3 regions of the Pseudomonas sp. BGA-UO-ETr-WB11 genome follow, and region 3 is predicted to be linked to each of the others. Evidence: predicted binding sites of a transcription regulator. Region 3 holds the regulator's gene; each other region holds the start of a gene.
The links. The regulator FliA, encoded in region 3, starts transcription of late flagellar genes. The targets are predictions, from matches to a motif close to CTAAAGTTTNNNNNNNNNNNGCCGNTAA.
Positions count from the first base shown of each region.

Region 1: a site for FliA is predicted at 3,633-3,660, ahead of motA (flagellar motor stator protein MotA). Genes of this name have one in related genera too.
Region 2: a site for FliA is predicted at 5,123-5,150, ahead of AC56DI_RS10405 (methyl-accepting chemotaxis protein). Genes of this name have one in related genera too.

Region 1 is NZ_JCAQOS010000008.1:748,725-755,576, reverse strand. Features, by position in the region: gene orn (oligoribonuclease) at 1-421, opposite strand, end outside; gene rsgA (small ribosomal subunit biogenesis GTPase RsgA) at 556-1,587, shown strand; gene motB (flagellar motor protein MotB) at 1,648-2,721, opposite strand; gene motA (flagellar motor stator protein MotA) at 2,727-3,578, opposite strand; gene AC56DI_RS17010 (HDOD domain-containing protein) at 3,697-5,223, shown strand; gene AC56DI_RS17005 (rhodanese-like domain-containing protein) at 5,432-6,247, shown strand; gene asd (archaetidylserine decarboxylase) at 6,304-6,852, shown strand, end outside.
Region 2 is NZ_JCAQOS010000006.1:324,824-331,675, reverse strand. Features, by position in the region: gene livH (high-affinity branched-chain amino acid ABC transporter permease LivH) at 1-679, shown strand, start outside; gene AC56DI_RS10420 (high-affinity branched-chain amino acid ABC transporter permease LivM) at 676-1,932, shown strand; gene livG (high-affinity branched-chain amino acid ABC transporter ATP-binding protein LivG) at 1,929-2,696, shown strand; gene AC56DI_RS10410 (ABC transporter ATP-binding protein) at 2,699-3,400, shown strand; gene AC56DI_RS10405 (methyl-accepting chemotaxis protein) at 3,423-5,048, opposite strand; gene AC56DI_RS10400 (class I SAM-dependent methyltransferase) at 5,298-6,506, shown strand; gene AC56DI_RS10395 (COG3650 family protein) at 6,569-6,852, shown strand, end outside.
Region 3 is NZ_JCAQOS010000002.1:131,794-138,645, reverse strand. Features, by position in the region: gene flhA (flagellar biosynthesis protein FlhA) at 1-1,912, shown strand, start outside; gene flhF (flagellar biosynthesis GTPase FlhF) at 1,924-3,231, shown strand; gene fleN (flagellar synthesis regulator FleN) at 3,326-4,162, shown strand; gene fliA (RNA polymerase sigma factor FliA) at 4,159-4,905, shown strand; gene AC56DI_RS01055 (chemotaxis response regulator CheY) at 4,990-5,364, shown strand; gene AC56DI_RS01050 (protein phosphatase CheZ) at 5,384-6,172, shown strand; gene AC56DI_RS01045 (chemotaxis protein CheA) at 6,184-6,852, shown strand, end outside.

The DNA.
Region 1 (6,852 bases), on a different contig from region 3:
CGGCGAGAATCTTCAGGGTCGAGACATCCAGATTGCGGTAGTGGAAGAACGCCTCCAGGGTCGGCATGTAACGGCAGAGAAAGCGCCGATCTTGGCCGATGCTGTTGCCGCAAATTGGCGACTTGCCCTTGGGCACCCACTGTTCGAGGAAGGCGATGGTCTGTGCCTCGGCCTCGGCCGTACTGATCTTGCTGTCGCGCACGCGCTGGGTCAGGCCGCTCTCGCCGTGGGTGCGGGTGTTCCACTCATCCATACCGGCCAGCAGCGCATCGCTCTGATGCACGGCGATGACCGGACCGGTGGCGAGAATATTCAGGTCGCTGTCGGTGACGATGGTCGCCATCTCGATGATGACGTCATGCTCGGGTTCTAAACCAGTCATTTCCAGGTCGATCCAGATCAAGTTCTGCGGGCTTTGCATGGTTGTGCTCCTCGGCGTAGAGCGACAGTTTAACCCAGGCCAGCAAGCACCGCATGGGCCGCCAGGTAAGCGCCCGCCCATGCTAAACTGAGTGCCGATTCACCCATCCGTCGCCCTCCCCACTCGGAAGCCCCATGGCCAAACGCCAACTCAACCGCCGGCAAAACTGGCGCATCGAGAAGATTCAGGAAGAACGCGCTGCCCGCGCGGCCAAACGCGAATCCCACACCCTGGAAACGCTTGAAGGCGGCGAACTGGGTCCCGAACAGCTAGGCCTGGTCATCGCCCACTTCGGCGTACAAGTGGAAGTCGAGGCACTGGATGGCGAACTGGCCGGGCAGATCTGCCGCTGCCACCTGCGCGCCAACCTGCCTGCTCTGGTAACCGGCGACCGCGTCGTCTGGCGCGCCGGCAACCAGGGTATCGGCGTGATCGTCGCGCAACTGCCGCGCAACAGCGAGCTGTGCCGCCCAGACAGTCGCAACCAGCTCAAGCCAGTGGCCGCCAACGTCGACACCATCGTCATCGTGTTCGCGCCCATGCCTGAGCCCCACGCCAACCTGATCGACCGTTACCTGGTGGCTGCCGAGCACGCTGGCATCCAGCCGCTGCTACTGCTGAACAAGGCCGACCTGATTGACGAGCAGAACGCCGTGGCCCTGAATGCCTTGCTGGCGGTCTATCGCCAACTCGGCTACCCGCTACTGGAAGTGTCCGCCCACCACGGCAACGGCATGCAGGATCTACAGGCTCGCCTGGACGGTCACGTCAGCGTGTTCGTAGGCCAGTCCGGGGTCGGCAAGTCGTCGCTGGTCAACAGCCTGCTGCCAGGCGTTGACCTGCGCGTCGGGCCACTGTCCGAACTGAGCGGCCAAGGCACCCACACCACCACCACCGCACGGCTGTTTCACTTTCCCGGCGGCGGTGAGCTGATCGACTCACCCGGCATTCGCGAGTTCGGCCTCGGCCACGTCAGTCGTGCCGATGTTGAGGCGGGCTTTATCGAGTTCGACGAACTGCTTGGCACCTGCCGCTTCCGCGACTGCAAGCACGACCGCGAACCCGGCTGCGCCTTGTTAAAAGCGCTGGAAGACGGCCGCGTGCAGCAGCAGCGCATGAACAGCTACCGCAGCATTCTTGCCAGCCTGCCGGCGTCGAGCCACTAAGCAGAACTGCACAGCACCGACAGCAAAAGGCCGCGATGAACGCGGCCTTTTGCTGTGCACTTACTGCTGATCGGCCGGCGGCCGGTCCAACTGCAGGGTGCCGTCTTCGAAGATATTCAGCCGCTCACGCAGCTCCGCATCCTGCGCTGGCGCGCCCGTCGCACCCGGAGCTGCGGCACGCTCACGCATCGACGGCGGCGCTACGGCAGGAGTCGACGACGAAGGTACCGCCGGCTCGCCAGACGCCTCAGGCGCGGCACCATCCTCGGTGTCACCCTCAATGCTGCGCTGAGCCTTTTTGGTCAGCACGATAATGTCGATGCGGCGGTTCACCGGATTCAGCGGCTTATCCCGATCAAACAGGGCCGACGAGGCATAACCCACTACCCGCGCCACCTGATCGTCGGGATAGCCACCAAAGACCAAGGCACGGCGAGCGGCGTTGGCACGGTTGGCCGACAGCTCCCAGTTACCGAAATCACCGCGCCCAACAAACGGCTTGGCATCGGTATGACCACTGACACTGATTTTGTTCGGCACGGCCTTGATGGTGTCGGACATGGCCAACAGGATGTCTTCGAAATAGGGCTCCAGGTTGGCGCTGCCGCTGGCAAACATCGGCCGATTTTCGGCATCCATGATCTGAATGCGCAAACCATCCTGGGTAATCTCGAAAAGAATTTGATCCTTGAACTGCTTGAGTTGTGGATTTTCTTCGACCTTGTTCTGCAACTCCTGCAGCAGCAACTCCAGGCGCTCACGCTCAACTTGCTCGGCCAGGCTTTCTGCTTGGGCCGGGTTGACTTCGGACTCCTTGCCGACATCCTGCTCGGGCCCAGCCTCCAGCTGATCCTTAACCTCGGGATTGAGGGTCTTGTCCGGTGCTGGGGTCGGCGTACCGCCCAGGTCAATCACATAGGGACTGGCGCTTTCGGTGAAACCCACGGGATCCTGGAAGTAACCGGAAATCAGTTTCTTCTGTTCCGGGGTGGCCGACGACATCAGCCACAGGAGCATAAAGAACGCCATCATCGCGGTGGCAAAGTCGGCAAACGCGATCTTCCAGGCGCCGCCGTGATGGCCGGCAGCCATCTTTTTGACCCGTTTGACGATAATCGGCTGATTATTTTCCATGGCTATCAGCTGCCACGCATGGCTTGCTCAAGCTCACTGAAGCTTGGTCGATGGGCCGGAAACAGCACCTTGCGCCCGAACTCTACCGCCAGGGTCGGCGGCATACCAGACGCCGAAGCGACCAGGCAGGCCTTGATCGCCTCGTAGACATTCAGCTCTTCCTTGGCATCGTGCTCGATCGCCGTCGCCAGCGGGCCGAAGAAGCCATAGGCCGCGAGAATCCCGAGGAATGTACCCACCAGCGCCGCGGCCACGTGAGCACCCAACGCATTTTGCTCAACCTGGCCGAGCAGACCCATGGTCACCACGATCCCCAATACGGCAGCAACGATACCCATCGCCGGCATACCGTCGGCAATTCGCGCCACGGCGTGGGCCGGATGTTCCAGCTCTTCCTTGAGGCTGGTCAGCTCCATATCGAACAGACCTTCCAGCTCATGGGGCGCCATATTGCCGGATGACATGATGCGCAGGTAGTCGCAGACGAAGGCGGTCATACCCGCATCCTTTAGGATGCCTGGGTACTTGCTGAAAATCGGGCTGGCCGCTGGATCCTCTACGTCGGCCTCAATGGCCATCATGCCTTCGCGGCGGCTCTTGTTGAGAATCTCGTAGAGCATCTTCAACACCTCCAGGTAGAAGGTGTGGGTGAAGCGCGAACTGAACATCTTCATCGACTTCTTGAAGACGTGCATGAAGGTGCTCGGGGTGTTGGCCTGCAGAAATGCGCCCAAAGAGGCGCCGCCGATGATCAGCACTTCAAACGGCTGAAACAGCGCTGCGACCTTACCGTGAGACAGAACATAGCCGCCGATAACGCTGGCGAACACGACGATGATGCCGATGATTTTGATCATAAATACAACGCTTGCTGAGTCAGGACGAAGGGGCTTTGCAAACAACCCTTCTATTTATCGGAACTTATGCGCCAGACTATAGCCAGTTAGTGCGAAAAGCCAATTTGACGCGGACCTCATGTCGACCAGCAAAGCGCTTCCCCAAAATCTCAGTGCCTGGCTCAAAGAGCTGGATGGCGTGCGCCTGCCGGTCAGTAGCGACAACCACCGCCAGGCCGTTTCGGCGCTGCGTAACGGCAGCAGTTCGCTGCGCGATATTGCCGAGCAGTTGCAGCAAAGCCCGGCATTGGCGCTGGTCATCATGCGCGGAGCCAACAGCAGCAAGAGCAGCCTCAATGAACCTGCCGCCAACCTCGAAGTAGCCCTGACACGCCTGGGCCTGCAGAGCGCGGAAAGATTGCTGAACAAGTTGATTCCCGTCGCCGATGCAGACATCCCCCTGCAGCTGCGGCAACTCCAGTCACTCAGCCGACAGGCTGCACACCAGGCAAGCGGTCTGTTTGGCGCACGTCTGGCGCGCCTTTGGCTTGATATTCAATGCAGCAGCCTGCTCTTTTTGGCGCCACTCTGGCCATTGGTTGCGCGCTACCCAGAGCTGTTTACGGCCTGGGAGCAGCGAGTGCTGATCAAAGGCGAGCCTGCCAGCAAGGTGGAACAGCAACTGCTCGGCGTGCCATTGCTGCAGCTGTGCCTGGCCCTGGCCGAAAAATGGCGCTTACCCGAGTGGATTTTGCATGGCTATCGCCTGCTGCTGAATGACCGCCGCCAACTGGTCAAGGCGCTACGCATTGCCGGCAGCGGCGAACAACTCCATCAGCAACAGCAACGACTCGATGACGACGGCCACTTGCGCCGCTGGCTGACCCTGCCAACCAACTGCATCCTGTTGGCCAACGGCCTGGTGGTTGGCGCCCACGAGTCCTGGGACTGCAAAGCCTCGCGCCGCTGGCAACAGCTCACAGCCCTGTACCTGCAACTTAACCTCGACGACGTGCAGCAACTCGTGCACCAGCATGCAGCGCAGAGTGCGCGCACCGGCTATGAAGCCGATCTCTGGCACCCAGCCCTGGCCCTGCTGTGGCCGTGGAATGCACGCCATCTGCAGGCGGAAAAACCGGCCGTCGCACCCGCACCAGCGAAAACCGAGGTCGATGCCTGGCGCAGGCACTGCACCCAGCTCCTGCGCGAGCCCAGCGCCTTTGCCAATGTGTTGCAGCTCACCAGCTGTGCCCGTGACGCCCTGCAGGCTTGTGGCATGCAACGCCTGCTGATCCTGCTTAGCGACCGCACCCACAGCCGCCTTATGAGCCAGCAAAGTATCGGCGTAAGCATGCCCGGCAGCGGCCTGAGCCTGGACCCGAGTCAAAGTCAGGTGCTGCGCCGCCTGCTCAACGAAGCCACACAACTGCGCCTGACACCCGCCAACATCGCCCAATACTCGGCCCTGCTGCCCGGCAATCTGAAAAGCCTGTTCCCTGGCGAACACCTGATCTTGCGCTCCGTTGCCAACCAGCAGCGGGTGGCCATGGTGCTGGTGGCCGACCAAGGCGGCGGCCCGTTCAGCGAGGTCAGCGTGCAAGCCTTCGGTAAAACCGTGCAATGCATCGAGCGCGCCCTGGCCAGTTTTGCCAACCGCGCGCGATAGGGGCTGTTGCCGTTTCATCGCAACCCGAAGGGCCGGGCCTGTTTTTGTGCGAGGCTGCGTTACTCGTCGCTCATTTGGAACAACCCAATCTCGCTCCTCGCACCTTGCCTCGCGCAAAAACAGGCTCCGGCGCGGCCGCGAACGAAACGGCAACAGCCCCTAACCTTTCCGCTACAATCGACGCCTTTCCCTGACTTGGAAGCCGTTTATGTCTGCCTTCCGCGACCTCCCGCTGGTGATCGAGCCGAGCCAACTGGCTGAACGTCTGCATGCCCCAGAATTGATCCTGGTGGACCTGACCAGCGTCGCGCGCTACGCCCAGGGCCATATCCCTGGCGCTTATTTTGTCGACCCCAAGCGCACCCAACTGGGCACACCGCCAGCGCCAGGCCTGCTGCCAACCCAGCAATACCTCGAAAACCTGTTCGGCGAACTGGGGCATAACCCCCAGACCGTTTATGTGGTGTATGACGATGAAGGCGGTGGTTGGGCCGGGCGATTTATCTGGCTGCTCGATGTTATTGGTCACAGCCACTATCACTACCTCGACGGTGGCCTGCCGGCCTGGCTGGCCGAAACCCGTGAGCTGTCCGTCGACACGCCGCCCGCGCATCACGCAACCGTCAGCCTGAACCTGCAAGAGGCGCCAACCGCCAGCCGTGAGTACCTGCAAAGCCGTCTAGGCGCCAGCGACTTGGCCATCTGGGACGCCCGCTCGGCCGCCGAATATAGCGGTGACAAAGTGCTCGCAGCCAAGGCCGGACACATACCTGGCGCCATCAACTTCGAGTGGACCCTGGGCATGGACCCGGCCCGCGCGCTGCGCATCCGCAGCGACATGCCACAGATCCTCCTGAACCTGGGCATCAGCCCGGACAAGGAAGTGATCACCCATTGCCAGACACACCACCGTTCGGGCTTTACCTACCTGGTCGCCAAGGCTCTCGGCTATCCACGGCTCAAGGCCTATGCCGGCTCGTGGGGCGAATGGGGCAACCACCCCGACACCCCGGTCGAGCGCTAATCCATTTGCGGCCGCCCACCCATGACTGGGCGGCCTGGTTTTATCAAGGAGATTCCATGCAACAGCGCCTGTTTATCCTCAGCCAGTACCTACTGCCCCATCACTTGCTCTCGCGCCTGATCGGCTGCGCCGCCGAGTGCAAGGCCACCTGGTTCAAGAGCCGCCTGATCAACTGGTTTGCCCGCCAATACCAGGTCAACATGAGTGAAGCCGAAGTCGAGCAACTGGACGCCTACGAGCACTTCAATGCCTTCTTCACCCGCGCCCTTAAAGAGGGCGCGCGCCCGCTCGACGAGACGCCGGATGCCATCCTCTGCCCCGCCGACGGCGCGGTCAGCCAGCTTGGGCCGATCGAGCATGGTCGTATCTTCCAGGCCAAAGGCCATAGCTTCAGCGTGTTGGAGCTGCTGGGCGGCGACAATGAGCGCGCCGCGGCCTTTATGGGCGGCGAGTTCGCCACCATCTACCTCTCGCCGAAGGACTACCACCGTGTGCACATGCCCCTGGCCGGCACCCTGCGCGAGATGGTTTACGTCCCCGGCCGGCTGTTCTCGGTCAACCAGACCACCGCTGAAAACGTCCCTGAGCTGTTCGCACGCAATGAG
Region 2 (6,852 bases), on a different contig from region 3:
CACCAGCGCCTATGGCTACAGCATCGAGCGTATCGCCTATCGCCCACTGCGCGGCAGCAACCGGCTGATCCCGCTGATCTCGGCGATCGGCATGTCGATCTTCCTGCAGAACACCGTGCTGCTGGCTCAGGACTCGAAGGACAAATCGATCCCCAACCTGATCCCCGGCAACTTCGTGTTTGGTAGCGGCGGCGCAAGCGAAGTGGTGATCTCCTATATGCAGGTGCTGATCTTCGTCGTCACCTTCCTGGTGATGCTGGCCCTGACCCTGTTCATCTCCCGTTCACGCCTGGGTCGCGCCTGCCGCGCCTGCGCCGAAGACATCAAGATGGCCAACCTGCTGGGCATCAACACCAACAACATCATCGCCCTGACCTTCGTCATCGGTGCTGCTCTGGCGGCAGTGGCCGCGGTGTTGCTGAGCATGCAGTACGGGGTGATCAACCCCAACGCCGGCTTCCTGGTTGGCATCAAGGCCTTTACCGCTGCGGTTCTGGGCGGCATCGGCAGCATCCCCGGCGCCATGCTCGGCGGTTTGCTGCTCGGCGTGGCTGAAGCCTTTGGCGCCGATGTATTTGGTGATCAGTACAAAGACGTGGTCGCTTTCGGCCTGCTGGTACTGGTGTTGCTGTTCCGTCCGACCGGTATTCTCGGTCGCCCGGAGGTAGAAAAAGTATGATCACGAACCTCAAAACCGCCTTCTTCAGCGCCCTGCTGGTACTGGCCGTGGCCTACCCGGTGCTGGGCCTGAAACTCACCACCGTCGGCATCACCCTGGAAGTCCATGGCGCCAGCCCAGCAGCGCTGTGGACCATCGCCGGCGCCGCCATTGCCATGTTTGCCTGGCAGCTGTTTCGCAACCGTCTGGACGGCGTGTGGGCGCAACTGCCTTCGCTGCCCAGCGTGCCCGGCAAGGCCAGCAACTTCCTGACCCTGCCCTCGACCCAGCGCTGGATTATCCTCGGCCTGATCATGGTCGCCCTGGCCTGGCCGTTCTTCGGCTCGCGCGGCGCGGTGGATATCGCCACCCTGATCCTCATCTACGTGATGTTGGGCCTCGGCCTGAACATCGTGGTTGGCCTGGCCGGCCTGCTCGACCTCGGCTACGTCGGCTTCTATGCCGTCGGCGCCTACAGCTACGCGCTGCTGTCGCACTACTACGGTCTCGGTTTCTGGACCTGCCTGCCGATTGCCGGCCTGATGGCGGCATTCTTCGGCTTCGTCCTCGGCTTCCCGGTGTTGCGCCTGCGTGGCGACTACCTGGCCATCGTCACCCTCGGTTTCGGCGAGATCATCCGCATCCTGCTGCGCAACATGACTGAACTGACCGGCGGCCCCAACGGCATCAGCAACATCGACAAACCGACCCTGTTCGGCCTATCGTTCGAACGCCGCGCCGCCGAAGGCATGCAGACCTTCCACGAGTATTTCGGCCTGGCCTACAACTCGATCAACAAGGTCATCTTCCTTTACCTGGTGGCCCTGCTGCTGGTGCTGCTGACCCTGTTCGTGATCAACCGCCTGCTGCGCATGCCGATCGGCCGCGCCTGGGAAGCGCTGCGCGAAGATGAGATCGCCTGCCGCGCCCTGGGCATGAACCCGACCATCATCAAGCTCTCGGCCTTCACCCTCGGCGCCACCTTCGCCGGTTTCGCCGGCAGCTTTTTCGCCGCGCGCCAGGGCCTGGTCACGCCGGAGTCGTTCACCTTTATCGAGTCGGCGATCATTCTCGCCATCGTCGTGCTGGGCGGCATGGGCTCGCAGCTGGGCATCATCCTCGCCGCGGTGGTGATGATCCTCTTGCCGGAGCTGATGCGTGAGTTCAGCGAATACCGCATGTTGATGTTTGGCGCCCTGATGGTGCTGATGATGATCTGGCGTCCGCAGGGCCTGTTGCCCATGCAGCGTCCGCACCTGGAGCTGAAGCCATGAGCCGCCCGATTCTTGAAGTGAGCGGCCTGTGCATGCGTTTCGGCGGTCTGCTGGCGGTCAATAATGTCGCCCTCAGCGTGCAGCCCAAACAAGTGGTGTCGATGATCGGCCCCAACGGCGCCGGCAAGACCACCGTGTTCAACTGCCTGACCGGCTTCTACCAGCCGAGCGGCGGCGTGATCCTGCTGGATGACGCGCCGATCCAACACCTGCCGGGGCACAAGATCGCCCGCCGCGGCGTGGTGCGGACCTTCCAGAACGTTCGCCTGTTCAAGGAAATGACCGCCATCGAGAACCTGCTGGTGGCCCAGCATCGGCACCTCAACACCAACTTCCTTGCGGGCCTGTTCAAGACGCCGGGCTTTCGCCGCAGCGAACGCACGGCCATGGAATACGCGGCGCACTGGTTGGAGCAGGTCAACCTCACCGAGGTGGCCAACCGCCCAGCCGGAACCCTCGCCTACGGCCAGCAACGCCGTCTGGAAATTGCCCGCTGCATGATGACCCGCCCGCGCATCCTGATGCTCGACGAGCCGGCCGCCGGTCTCAATCCGCGCGAGACCGAAGACCTCAAGGCGCTGATCGGCATGCTGCGCAACGACCATGACGTCACCGTGCTGCTGATCGAGCACGACATGAAGCTGGTGATGAGCATTTCCGACCACATCTACGTGATCAACCAGGGCACGCCCCTGGCCAACGGCACGCCGGAGCAGATCCGCAACAACCCGGATGTGATCAAAGCCTATCTGGGAGAGGCATAAGCATGCTGTATTTCAACAATGTCTCGACCTTCTACGGCAAGATCCAGGCCCTGCACGACATCAACATCGAAGTGCAGAAAGGCGAAATCGTTACCCTGATCGGCGCCAACGGCGCCGGCAAATCAACCCTGCTGATGACCCTGTGCGGCACGCCGCGGGCCAGCAGTGGCAGCATCCGCTATCAGGGTGATGAGTTGGTTGGCCTCGACACCCCCGAGATCATGCGCAAGAGCATTGCCGTGGTGCCGGAAGGTCGGCGGGTGTTTGCCCGCCTGACCGTGGAAGAAAACCTGGCCATGGGCGGTTTCTTCACCGAGAAAGCCGACTATGTGGAGCAGATGGACAAAGTCCTGCAACTGTTCCCGCGCCTCAAGGAACGCTTCGATCAGCGCGCTGGCACCATGTCCGGCGGCGAGCAGCAGATGCTCGCCATCGGTCGTGCGCTGATGAGCAAGCCGCAACTGCTGCTGCTCGACGAGCCGTCTTTGGGCCTGGCGCCGATCATCATCCAGCAGATTTTCGACATCATCGAACAGCTGCGCAAAGACGGGGTTACGGTGTTCCTGGTCGAGCAGAACGCCAACCAGGCACTGAAGCTGGCCGACCGTGCCTATGTACTGGAGAACGGCCGTATCGTGATGCAGGGCAGCGGCGCCGAGCTGCTGGTGGACCCGAAGGTCCGCGACGCCTACCTGGGCGGCTAAACCGCCCAGATAACCTGTGCCCTTACAGGCGGAACTTGCTGACCAGGCTGTTGAGGTCGATGGCCAGGCGTGACAGCTCCTGGCTGGAGGCACTGGTCTGGTTGGCACCGGCTGAGGATTGCAGCGACAGGTCACGGATATTGACCAGGTTGCGGTCCACTTCACGGGTGACGGACGCCTGCTCTTCCGAGGCACTGGCAATCAGCAGGTTACGCTCGTTGATTTGAGTGATCGAACTGGTGATCTCGTCCAGGGCCTGGCCTGCCGACTGGGCCAGTTCCAGGGTGGCATGGGCCAGGGTGTTGCTGCCCTGCATGGCGCTCACGGCATGATCGGTACCCTGGCGGATACCACCAATCATCTGTTCAATTTCCTGGGTCGACTGCTGGGTGCGCTGCGCCAGCAAGCGCACCTCATCCGCCACCACGGCAAAACCGCGCCCCTGTTCACCAGCACGCGCCGCCTCAATGGCCGCGTTCAAAGCCAGCAGGTTGGTTTGCTCGGCAATCGAGCGAATCACCTCCAGCACCTTGCTGATATCGCGAATTTTGTCCGCCAGCTCGCCCACTTCACTGGCGGTAGAAGTGACGTTCTCCGCCAGACTGCTGATTGAGTTGACTGTACGCAGCACCTGATCGCGACCGCGCTGGGCAGTACGCTCGGACTCCCGCGACGCCTCGGAAGTACTCACCGCATTGCGCGCCACTTCATCCACCGCACTGGTCATTTCATTGACCGCCGTGGCCGCCTGCTCGATCTCGTTATTTTGCTGATGCAGGCCGCGGTTGGTGTCTTCCGTTACCGCGTGCAGTTCTTCCGACGCCGATGCCAGCTGATTGGAGGAGTCGGCAATATGCTGAATGGTGCTGCGCAGGCTTTGCTGCATGCTCTTGAGGGCTTCCAGCAGCTGCGCGGGTTCGTCGGAGCCTTCAACCTGGATGTTGGTGGACAAGTCGCCCGACGCCACCGTGCGGGCCACGGCCACTGCCTCATTCAGCGGCTTGACGATGCTGCGGGTCAACACCAGCGCCAGCACGATAGTAAGCACCACGGCCAGGACGATAAAGATCACGACCCCGTTGATCGCTGCAGAAAACTCCGCACGCCCTTCAGAGATGGACGCCTCCGCACCTTTCTTGTTCAGTTCGGTCAAGTCCACCAAAGCCTGCGCCGCGTCGCTGGCATGGCTATTCAGCTCGCCATTGACCACCGCCCGAGCATCTTCGAGCTTGCCCTGCCGCGACAACTCGACAAATTTGCTCTGTTCGCGCAGGTATGCATTTTGTTCCAACAGATAACGGTCAAATATCGCCTGTTCCGCCTCGCTAGAAACAAGCTTGCGATAACGTTCCTGAGCCTCAAGCAACTGGCTTTTAATCTGCTCCAGCCCCTGCTCGGTGGTACGCATCGCCTGCTCATCGCGATTGACGAACAGGCGCAGGGTCAAGGCGCGAACGCGCAAAAACTCGCGACTCATATCATTCAAAGCAAGAATACTGGGCAGCCAGTTCTGCTCAACCTGCGTGGTATTTTCATTCATACGCTGCATTTTCAGCATAGAAAGCCCGCCAACCAGCAGCACGATCAGCGCCATCACTGCAAAACTCAGGCTGGCGCGGGTGGAAACACTGATATTACGCAGTGACATACAGGTATTCCTCGGGGCTAGTTTCGGCAAATATGCCGCCAATACACTGGCACAGTTATAAGCAGCTAACTCTTATATCGACACTCAGGCGCATGACTAAAGGATAGCCACGAAAAAGCACCCACACCGTTCAATCCGCGCCACGCCCCACCCCAGGCAAATAAGCCCGCGCCAAGCTGGCCGTTAACCCCTAAAATGCTCGCCATCCATTTTTACTCGACCACAGAGCAGCCGCTCGAGGCCTTCGTCATGTCCGTTGCATCCCCATCCGCCGCCACCGACCGCGAGCAATTCCTGGCGCAGCTGGAAACCAGCCTGCAGCAGAACACTCTGGTCAAGCTGGTACTGTCCAAATACCGCGGCGCGGAAGTTGATTTGCAACGGGTGGTGGCGCGCCTGGTCAGCGTTAAAGAGCAGCCTTGCCTGTCGTTCGTCTACAGCTACAAGACCCGCGATATCACCAAGAACCTGCCGCTGAGTGAGGCCCTGGCGCTGATTGCCGAATGGCTGCCAGCGGCGTTCAAGAACGCTCACCTGCTGTCGCTCACCGCCGAGCTGCAGCTGACTTTCAGCAAAAAAGACAAGGCCCAGCTGTTCGTCGGCAAAGCCGTGCAACGGGAAGCGCCGAGCGCCGAACACAATCGCGAGAAGAAGCGTTTTCTGGAGCTGACCCGACCGTTTCTCCGCGATCTGGGCGTGACCAACGACCAGCACGATCTGGTGCCCGCCATGGCGCGCAAGTGGAAGCAGATCAACAAGTTCGTTGAAGTGTTTGCCCACGCCCTGAGCAGCTCCACCCTCGACCAGAACCAACCGCTGCACGCCGTCGACTTCGGTTCCGGCAAGGGCTACCTGACCTTTGCCCTGCACGACTACCTGAGCCACAGCCTGGGCCTGGACGCACGGGTGCGCGGCGTCGAGCTGCGCGAGGACATGGTCAACCTGTGCAATGCCGCGGCCGCCAAGCTGGAGCAACCGGGCCTGCTGTTCCAACACGGCGACGTGCGCACTTACGCCCCCGAGCAGATCGACATCATGATCGCCCTGCACGCCTGCGACGTGGCCACCGACTATGCCCTGCACCTGGGCATCCGCTCGGGCGCCGCGATCATCATGTGCTCGCCGTGTTGCCACAAACAGATCCGCCCGCAGATGCACACCCCGGCCACCCTCAAGCCGATGCTGCAGTACGGCGTACACTTGGGCCAAGAGGCCGAGATGGTCACCGACAGCCTGCGCGCCCTGCTGCTGGAAGCCTGTGGCTACGACACCAAGGTGTTCGAGTTCGTGTCCCTGGAGCACACCAACAAGAACAAGATGATCCTCGCGGTGAAACGCGCAGAGGCCGGCAACCCGAGCGAGCTGATGGGCAAAATCCAGGCGATCAAGGACTTCTACGGCATTCGCGAGCACTGCCTGGAGACTCTGCTTAAAGCCGACACTCTGCTACCTGCCTGACACCACCCTTGAGCTGCACCCAGCGCCCCGGTAACGTGGCGCTCCCTTTCCGGAGAGCCACCATGTCCAGCGTCCGTTTTCTGCTGCTTGCCCTGCTGCCTGTGTTTGCCGGCTGCCAGTCACTGTTCCCGACGGACGAACCGGCACCCGCGCCCGTGGTGCGCCTGCAGGGTGAGTTGCACGTGGTGAACAACCGCCTGCAGTTCCGTCCCTGCCAGGAAAAACGCCAGTTCATTCTTGAAGACAGCGGCAATACCGGTCTGCTGCAAGAGGCCGTGACCCTGCTCAATGGCGGCAAGGACGTGCTGTTTGCCGACCTCGCTGGGCGCATGGCGGCCAGCCAAGT
Region 3 (6,852 bases):
TGCCGTGTTCCCCACCATTCTGCTGGCGGCTACCTTGTTGCGTCTTGCGCTCAACGTGGCGTCCACGCGGGTGGTGCTGTTGCACGGGCAGGATGGCCATGCGGCCGCAGGGCAGGTGATTCAGGCGTTTGGTGAGGTGGTGATCGGCGGCAACTACGTCGTCGGTATCGTGGTGTTTGCGATCCTGATGATCATCAACTTTGTGGTGGTCACCAAGGGTGCTGGGCGAATTTCCGAGGTCAGTGCGCGTTTCACCCTGGATGCCATGCCGGGCAAACAGATGGCGATTGATGCCGACCTGAATGCTGGATTGATTGAGCAGGCGGAGGCTAAGCGTCGTCGCTCTGAAGTGTCCCAAGAAGCTGACTTCTACGGCTCCATGGACGGTGCCAGCAAGTTTGTACGCGGCGATGCGATCGCCGGCCTGATGATTCTGTTCATTAACCTGATTGGTGGCATCGCTATTGGTGTGTTTCAGCACGACCTGGCGTTTGCTGAGGCTGGGAAGATCTACACCCTGCTGACCATTGGTGACGGTCTGGTGGCGCAGATTCCGTCACTGTTGCTGTCCACGGCGGCGGCGATCATGGTGACGCGAGTTTCCAGTTCGGAAGACATGGGCACCCAGGTCAATCGGCAGATGTTTGCCTCGCCGCGTGCGCTCGCCGTGGCGGCGGCGATCATGATTGCCATGGGGCTGGTGCCAGGCATGCCGCACTTCTCCTTCATCAGCCTCGGTCTGGTGGCAGCAGGCGGTGCTTATTGGATTGCCAACAAGCAGCGTCTGGTCAGCGAAGAGGCGGTGCAGGAAGTCCAGCGCCAACAGGAACTGCTGCCGGCCCAGCGTGCCCAGGAAACCAAGGAGTTGGGCTGGGATGATGTGATGCCCGTGGACATGGTTGGCCTGGAAGTTGGCTATCGCTTGATTCCTCTGGTGGACCGTAACCAGGGCGGCCAGTTACTGGCGCGGATCAAGGGTGTACGCAAGAAGCTGTCCCAGGAAATGGGCTTTCTGATGCCGTCGGTGCATATCCGCGACAACCTGGACCTGTTGCCGAATGCCTATCGCCTGACCCTAATGGGTGTCAGCGTCGCCGAGGCCGAGGTGTATCCGGATCGCGAACTGGCGATCAACCCTGGCCAGGTGTTCGGCCCGCTCAACGGCATTGCCGCCAAGGATCCGGCGTTTGGCCTGGAAGCGGTGTGGATTGATGTTAATCAGCGTGATCAGGCGCAGTCACTGGGTTATACGGTGGTGGATGCCAGTACCGTAGTCGCTACCCACCTCAACCAAGTGCTGCACAAGCATTCCCATGAGCTGCTGGGCCATGAAGAGGTTCAGCAGCTCTTGCAGTTGCTGGCCAAGAGCTCGCCCAAGCTGGCAGAAGAGCTGGTGCCGGGCACGGTATCGCTGTCGACCCTGCTTAAGGTGTTGCAGGCCTTGTTGCAGGAGCAGGTGCCAGTACGTGACATCCGCACCATCGCCGAGACCATCGCCAACACCGCGACCAAGAGTCAAGATCCCGCCGCCATGGTGGTGGCGGTCCGTGTGGCCTTGGCCCGCGCAATCGTGCAAAGCGTTGTGGGACTAGAGCCGGAGCTGCCTGTGATCACCCTTGAGCCAAGGTTGGAACAGATCTTGCTCAATAGCTTGCAGAAGGCCGGTCAGGGCTCAGAGGAGGGCATCCTCCTTGAACCTGGCATGGCCGAGAAGCTGCAGCGTTCCCTGGTGGATGCGGCGCAGCGCCAGGAAATGCTCGGCAAGCCAGCGATTCTGCTGGTAGCCGGTCCGGTCCGGGCGATGCTCTCGCGCTTTGCTCGACTGGCCGTGCCGAATATGCACGTGCTGGCGTACCAGGAAATCCCGGATAACAAGCAGGTCACCATCGTTGCGACGGTGGGACAGAACTGAGGTCCTAGGCCATGCAAGTCAAACGCTTTTTCGCCGCCGATATGCGTCAAGCCATGAAACTGGTGCGTGATGAGCTGGGCGCTGACGCCTCGATCATCGCCAATCGCCGGGTTGCTGGCGGTGTGGAGCTGACGGCCGCCCTGGACTATCAGGTACCTGCTGCGCCGGCGCGTCAGGCCAACCCGGCTCTGGAAGCTGAGTTGCGCAAGACCCAATCGCGGATCGCCAGTGCCCATGCCGAACTGACCACGCGGGTGGAGGCGGACAACGGCCAGAACGGCCAGTTGTTCGGCCCGGCTGCAGCGGCAGCTGCCAAACCGCTGGCGCCTCGTCCGGCCTTGCCACGCAGTGCCGCTGCAGCCTCTGCCGGCACCGAGCAAAGCGCCCTGGATGCCATGCGTTTTGAATTGCATGGCCTGCGTGAATTGATCGAAGTGCAGCTGGGCTCGATCGCCTGGGGTCAGCTGCAAACCCGCAAACCGCAGCAAGCCAATCTGTGGCGGCGGCTACAGCGCATGGGCTTGTCGGCCGATTTGTCGCGGGCATTGCTGGAGCGGGTTGCCAAGGTGACCGAGCCGCGCCAGGCCTGGCGCATGCTGCTGGCTCATCTGGCCCACGCCATTCGTACGCCGCAGGTTGAACCGCTGGAAGAGGGCGGAGTGATTGCCTTGGTAGGGCCTGCGGGCATGGGTAAAACCACCACCTTGGCTAAGCTGGCCGCGCGCTATGTGCTCAAGTACGGCGCGCAAAATATCGCCTTGGTGAGCATGGACAGCTATCGCATTGGCGCCCAGGAGCAGCTCAAAACCCTGGGGCGCATTCTCAATGTCTCGGTGACCCAGGTTGATCCTGGCCAATCCTTGACTCAGGCTCTGGCGCCGCTGGTGCGTAAGCGTGTGGTGTTGATCGATACCGCCGGGCTGCCGGGTAGCGCACCTGAGCTGCGCATGCAGCTGGAGGCCCTGGCGAGCCGTGGCGTCAAGGCAAAGAATTATCTGGTTTTAGCTGCCACCAGCCAGAGCCAAGTGCTCAAGGCGGCGTACCATAGTTACAAGCGTTGTGGATTGTCCGGCTGTATCTTGACCAAACTGGATGAAGCCACCAGCCTCGGTGAGGTTTTAGGGCTGGCTATCAGCCAGCACCTACCGGTAGCCTATCTGGCTGATGGGCCTAAGATTCCTGATGATTTGCAGGTGCCGCGCAGCCATCAACTGGTCAGTCGCGCCGTGAGTCTGCAGGCGCCCGAAGAGCCCAGTGAAGATGCCATGGCCGATATGTTTGCGGATTTATATCAGCACCCCTCCCAGCGCGTCGGCTAGCCTGTGAGAAGGTGTGTACCTTGCATCGCCTGACGTTCCTGAGTTAACTCAGGCAGGCGATCCCAGTTGAAGCAAGACAAGGTGTGTAGAGAACATGGGTAGTATGCATCCCGTTCAGGTGATTGCGGTGACCGGCGGCAAGGGCGGCGTCGGCAAGACCAATGTGTCGGTGAACCTGTCCCTGGCCCTGGCCGACCTTGGTCGGCGGGTCATGTTGATGGACGCCGACCTGGGGTTGGCTAACGTCGACGTGCTGCTGGGGCTGACCGCCAAACGTACGCTGGAAGACGTGATCAGTGGTGAGTGCGAACTGCGTGACGTGCTGCTGCAAGGGCCGGGCGGCATCCGCATTGTGCCTGCCGCATCCGGTACCCAGAGCATGGTGCAGCTGACGCCGATGCAGCACGCCGGTTTGATTCAGGCGTTCAGCGAGATCAGCGACAACCTTGATGTGTTGATCATCGATACCGCCGCCGGCATTGGCGATGGCGTGGTGAGTTTTGTGCGCGCCGCCCAGGAAGTCCTGCTGGTGGTGTGCGATGAGCCCACCTCGATCACCGACGCCTACGCGCTGATCAAACTGCTCAATCGCGATCACGGCATGAGTCGTTTCCGGGTGCTGGCCAACATGGCCCACAGTCCGCAAGAAGGACGCAATCTGTTTGCTAAGCTGACTAAGGTCACTGATCGTTTCCTCGACGTGGCCTTGCAGTACGTAGGGGCCATTCCCTACGACGAATCGGTACGCAAGGCCGTGCAGAAGCAACGTGCGGTGTATGAAGCGTTCCCGCGCTCGAAATGCGCGCTGGCATTCAAGGCAATCGCCCAGAAAGTTGATGCCTGGCCTTTACCGGCCAACCCGCGTGGACATCTGGAGTTTTTCGTTGAGCGCCTGGTGCAGCAGCAGTCGAGTGCGGACATCGGCGTATGACAGCAGCCACTGGACTTCGTATGTACAGCAAAGCGCAGGCGCAGGACTCCCGGCACCAGTTGATCGAGCGCTATGCGCCTCTGGTCAAACGCATTGCTTATCACCTGTTGGCGCGGTTACCCGCTAACGTGCAGGTGGACGATTTGATCCAGGCGGGCATGATTGGCTTGCTCGAAGCTTCCACCAAATACGATGCCACCAAGGGCGCCAGTTTTGAAACTTACGCAGGTATTCGCATCCGCGGTGCCATGCTTGATGACGTGCGTAAAGGCGATTGGGCACCGCGTTCGGTGCATCGAAACAGTCGCATGGTTAGCGATGCAATTCGAAAAGTTGAGGCTAGAACGGGTCGAGACGCTAAAGATCAAGAGGTTGCGGCCGAACTCCAATTGAGTCTCGAGGATTACTACGGCATTCTGAGCGACACTTTGGGCAGCCGTTTGTTCAGCTTCGATGACCTGTTACAGGAAAACGAGCCGGGCGGTAGTCATGAAGAAAGGGGCACTACCCAGCTTGAGCCCTCTGGTGATCTGGAAGAGGAACGCTTCCAGGCGGCGTTGGCTGATGCCATCGCCAACTTGCCAGAGCGCGAGCGCTTGATCCTGGCCCTGTATTACGATGAAGAGCTGAATCTGAAGGAAATTGGCGAAGTGCTGGGGGTCAGTGAATCTCGCGTCAGCCAGTTACACAGCCAGTGCGCCGCACGTTTGCGGGCCCGGCTAGGCGAATGGCGTGAGCACTAAGCACAACGCTGGTTTCACGATTGCACGGCATGTCCAGGCGCTGGGCATGTTTAGGACTGTACGGAGGTCGATTTGGACAAGAATATGAAAATCCTCATCGTCGATGACTTCTCGACGATGCGCCGGATCATCAAGAACCTCTTGCGTGACTTGGGTTTTACCAATACCGCCGAGGCCGATGACGGCGTTACAGCACTGCCGATGTTGCAGAGTGGCAGTTTCGACTTTCTGGTCACTGACTGGAACATGCCGGGCATGACGGGTATCGACCTGTTGCGTGCGGTGCGTGCCGACGAGCGCCTGAAGCAGTTGCCGGTGTTGATGGTGACCGCAGAAGCCAAGCGCGACCAGATTATTGAAGCGGCGCAGGCGGGGGTGAATGGCTATGTAGTCAAGCCGTTCACTGCTCAAGTGCTGAAAGAGAAGATCGACAAGATCTTTGAGCGGGTTAACGGCTGATGTCTGCCGCGAGGGCGCTATGGAGCACGAAAAACCGCAGATGGGCGATCTAGAAACGAGCCTTAAAACTCACGCCCGAGATTTGCTGGACAGCCTCGAACGAGGCAATTTCGGCGACGCTGTACAAGTCATTCACGATTTAAACAAAGCACGCGATCAAGGCCTGTATTTCGAGGTCGGTAAGCTAACTCGTGAGCTGCACAACTCCATCGTCAACTTTCAAATCGATTTGCACGGCTCCCATGCGGAGGAGGTGTCGCAGATCAGTGATGCCACCGAACGTCTCAACTACGTTGTGCGCATGACCGAGAAAGCAGCTAACCGCACTATGGATCTGGTGGAGGAGAGCGCGCCGCTGGTCAATGATTTGAGCAGCGAGTCGCGATCATTGGGGGTTGATTGGGCGCGCTTTATGCGTCGCGAGGTCGGTGCCGATGAGTTTCGCGAACTGGCTAAACGTATCGAGTTGTTCCTTGAGCGTAGCGAGCGCGACAGCAGCAAATTGTCCGGCAACCTCAACGACATTTTGCTGGCGCAAGATTTTCAGGATCTAACTGGGCAGGTGATCAAACGGGTCACTAGTCTGGTAACAGAGGTCGAGCGCAACCTGGTCAAACTGGTGTGCATGGCCTCGCAGATCGATCGCTATACCGGCATTCAGCACGATCACGACGCATTGCGTGCCGAACAAGAACAACAAAAAGAGCCAACCCGGGGTGAAGGTCCGCAGATTCATGCCGATAAGCGTGATGACGTCGTATCCGGTCAGGTCGATGTCGATGATCTGCTGTCCAGCCTTGGATTTTAGGGAGCACGCGAATGAGCTTCGGCGCCGATGAAGAGATTCTCCAGGACTTCCTGGTAGAGGCCGGCGAGATTCTTGAGCAATTGTCCGAGCAGTTGGTTGAGCTGGAAAGCCGCCCGGACGATATGAATTTGCTCAATGCGATTTTCCGTGGGTTTCACACCGTCAAAGGCGGCGCCGGATTCCTTCAGCTCAATGAGCTGGTGGAGTGCTGCCATATCGCCGAAAACGTGTTCGACATTTTGCGTAAAGGCTCGCGTCGGGTTGATTCCGAGCTCATGGATGTGGTGCTTGAGGCCCTGGATGCGGTCAATGGCATGTTTACCGAAGTGCGTGAGCGCGTCGAACTGACTCCCGCCACTCCGCAACTGTTGGCCGCCTTGGCGCGCCTCGCTGAGCCTGCCTCAGCAGTGGAGGTGGTTGCTGAAGCAGCTCCTGAACCACAGGCTGAAGTCGTGCCTGAGCCTGAAGTCGAAGGTGATATCACCGACAGCGAATTCGATCAGTTGCTCGATGCCTTGGCTGAGCCCGCTGCGGTTGCTGAGGTCGCTCCGGTGGCGACGTCGGGCGATGAAATTACGGATGATGAATTCGAAGCCCTGCTGGATCAGCTGCATGGCAAGGGGCAGTTTGTTGCCCCGGCAGAAGAGTCGGCGCCCGCTGCACTAGCCCCGGCGCCAGCC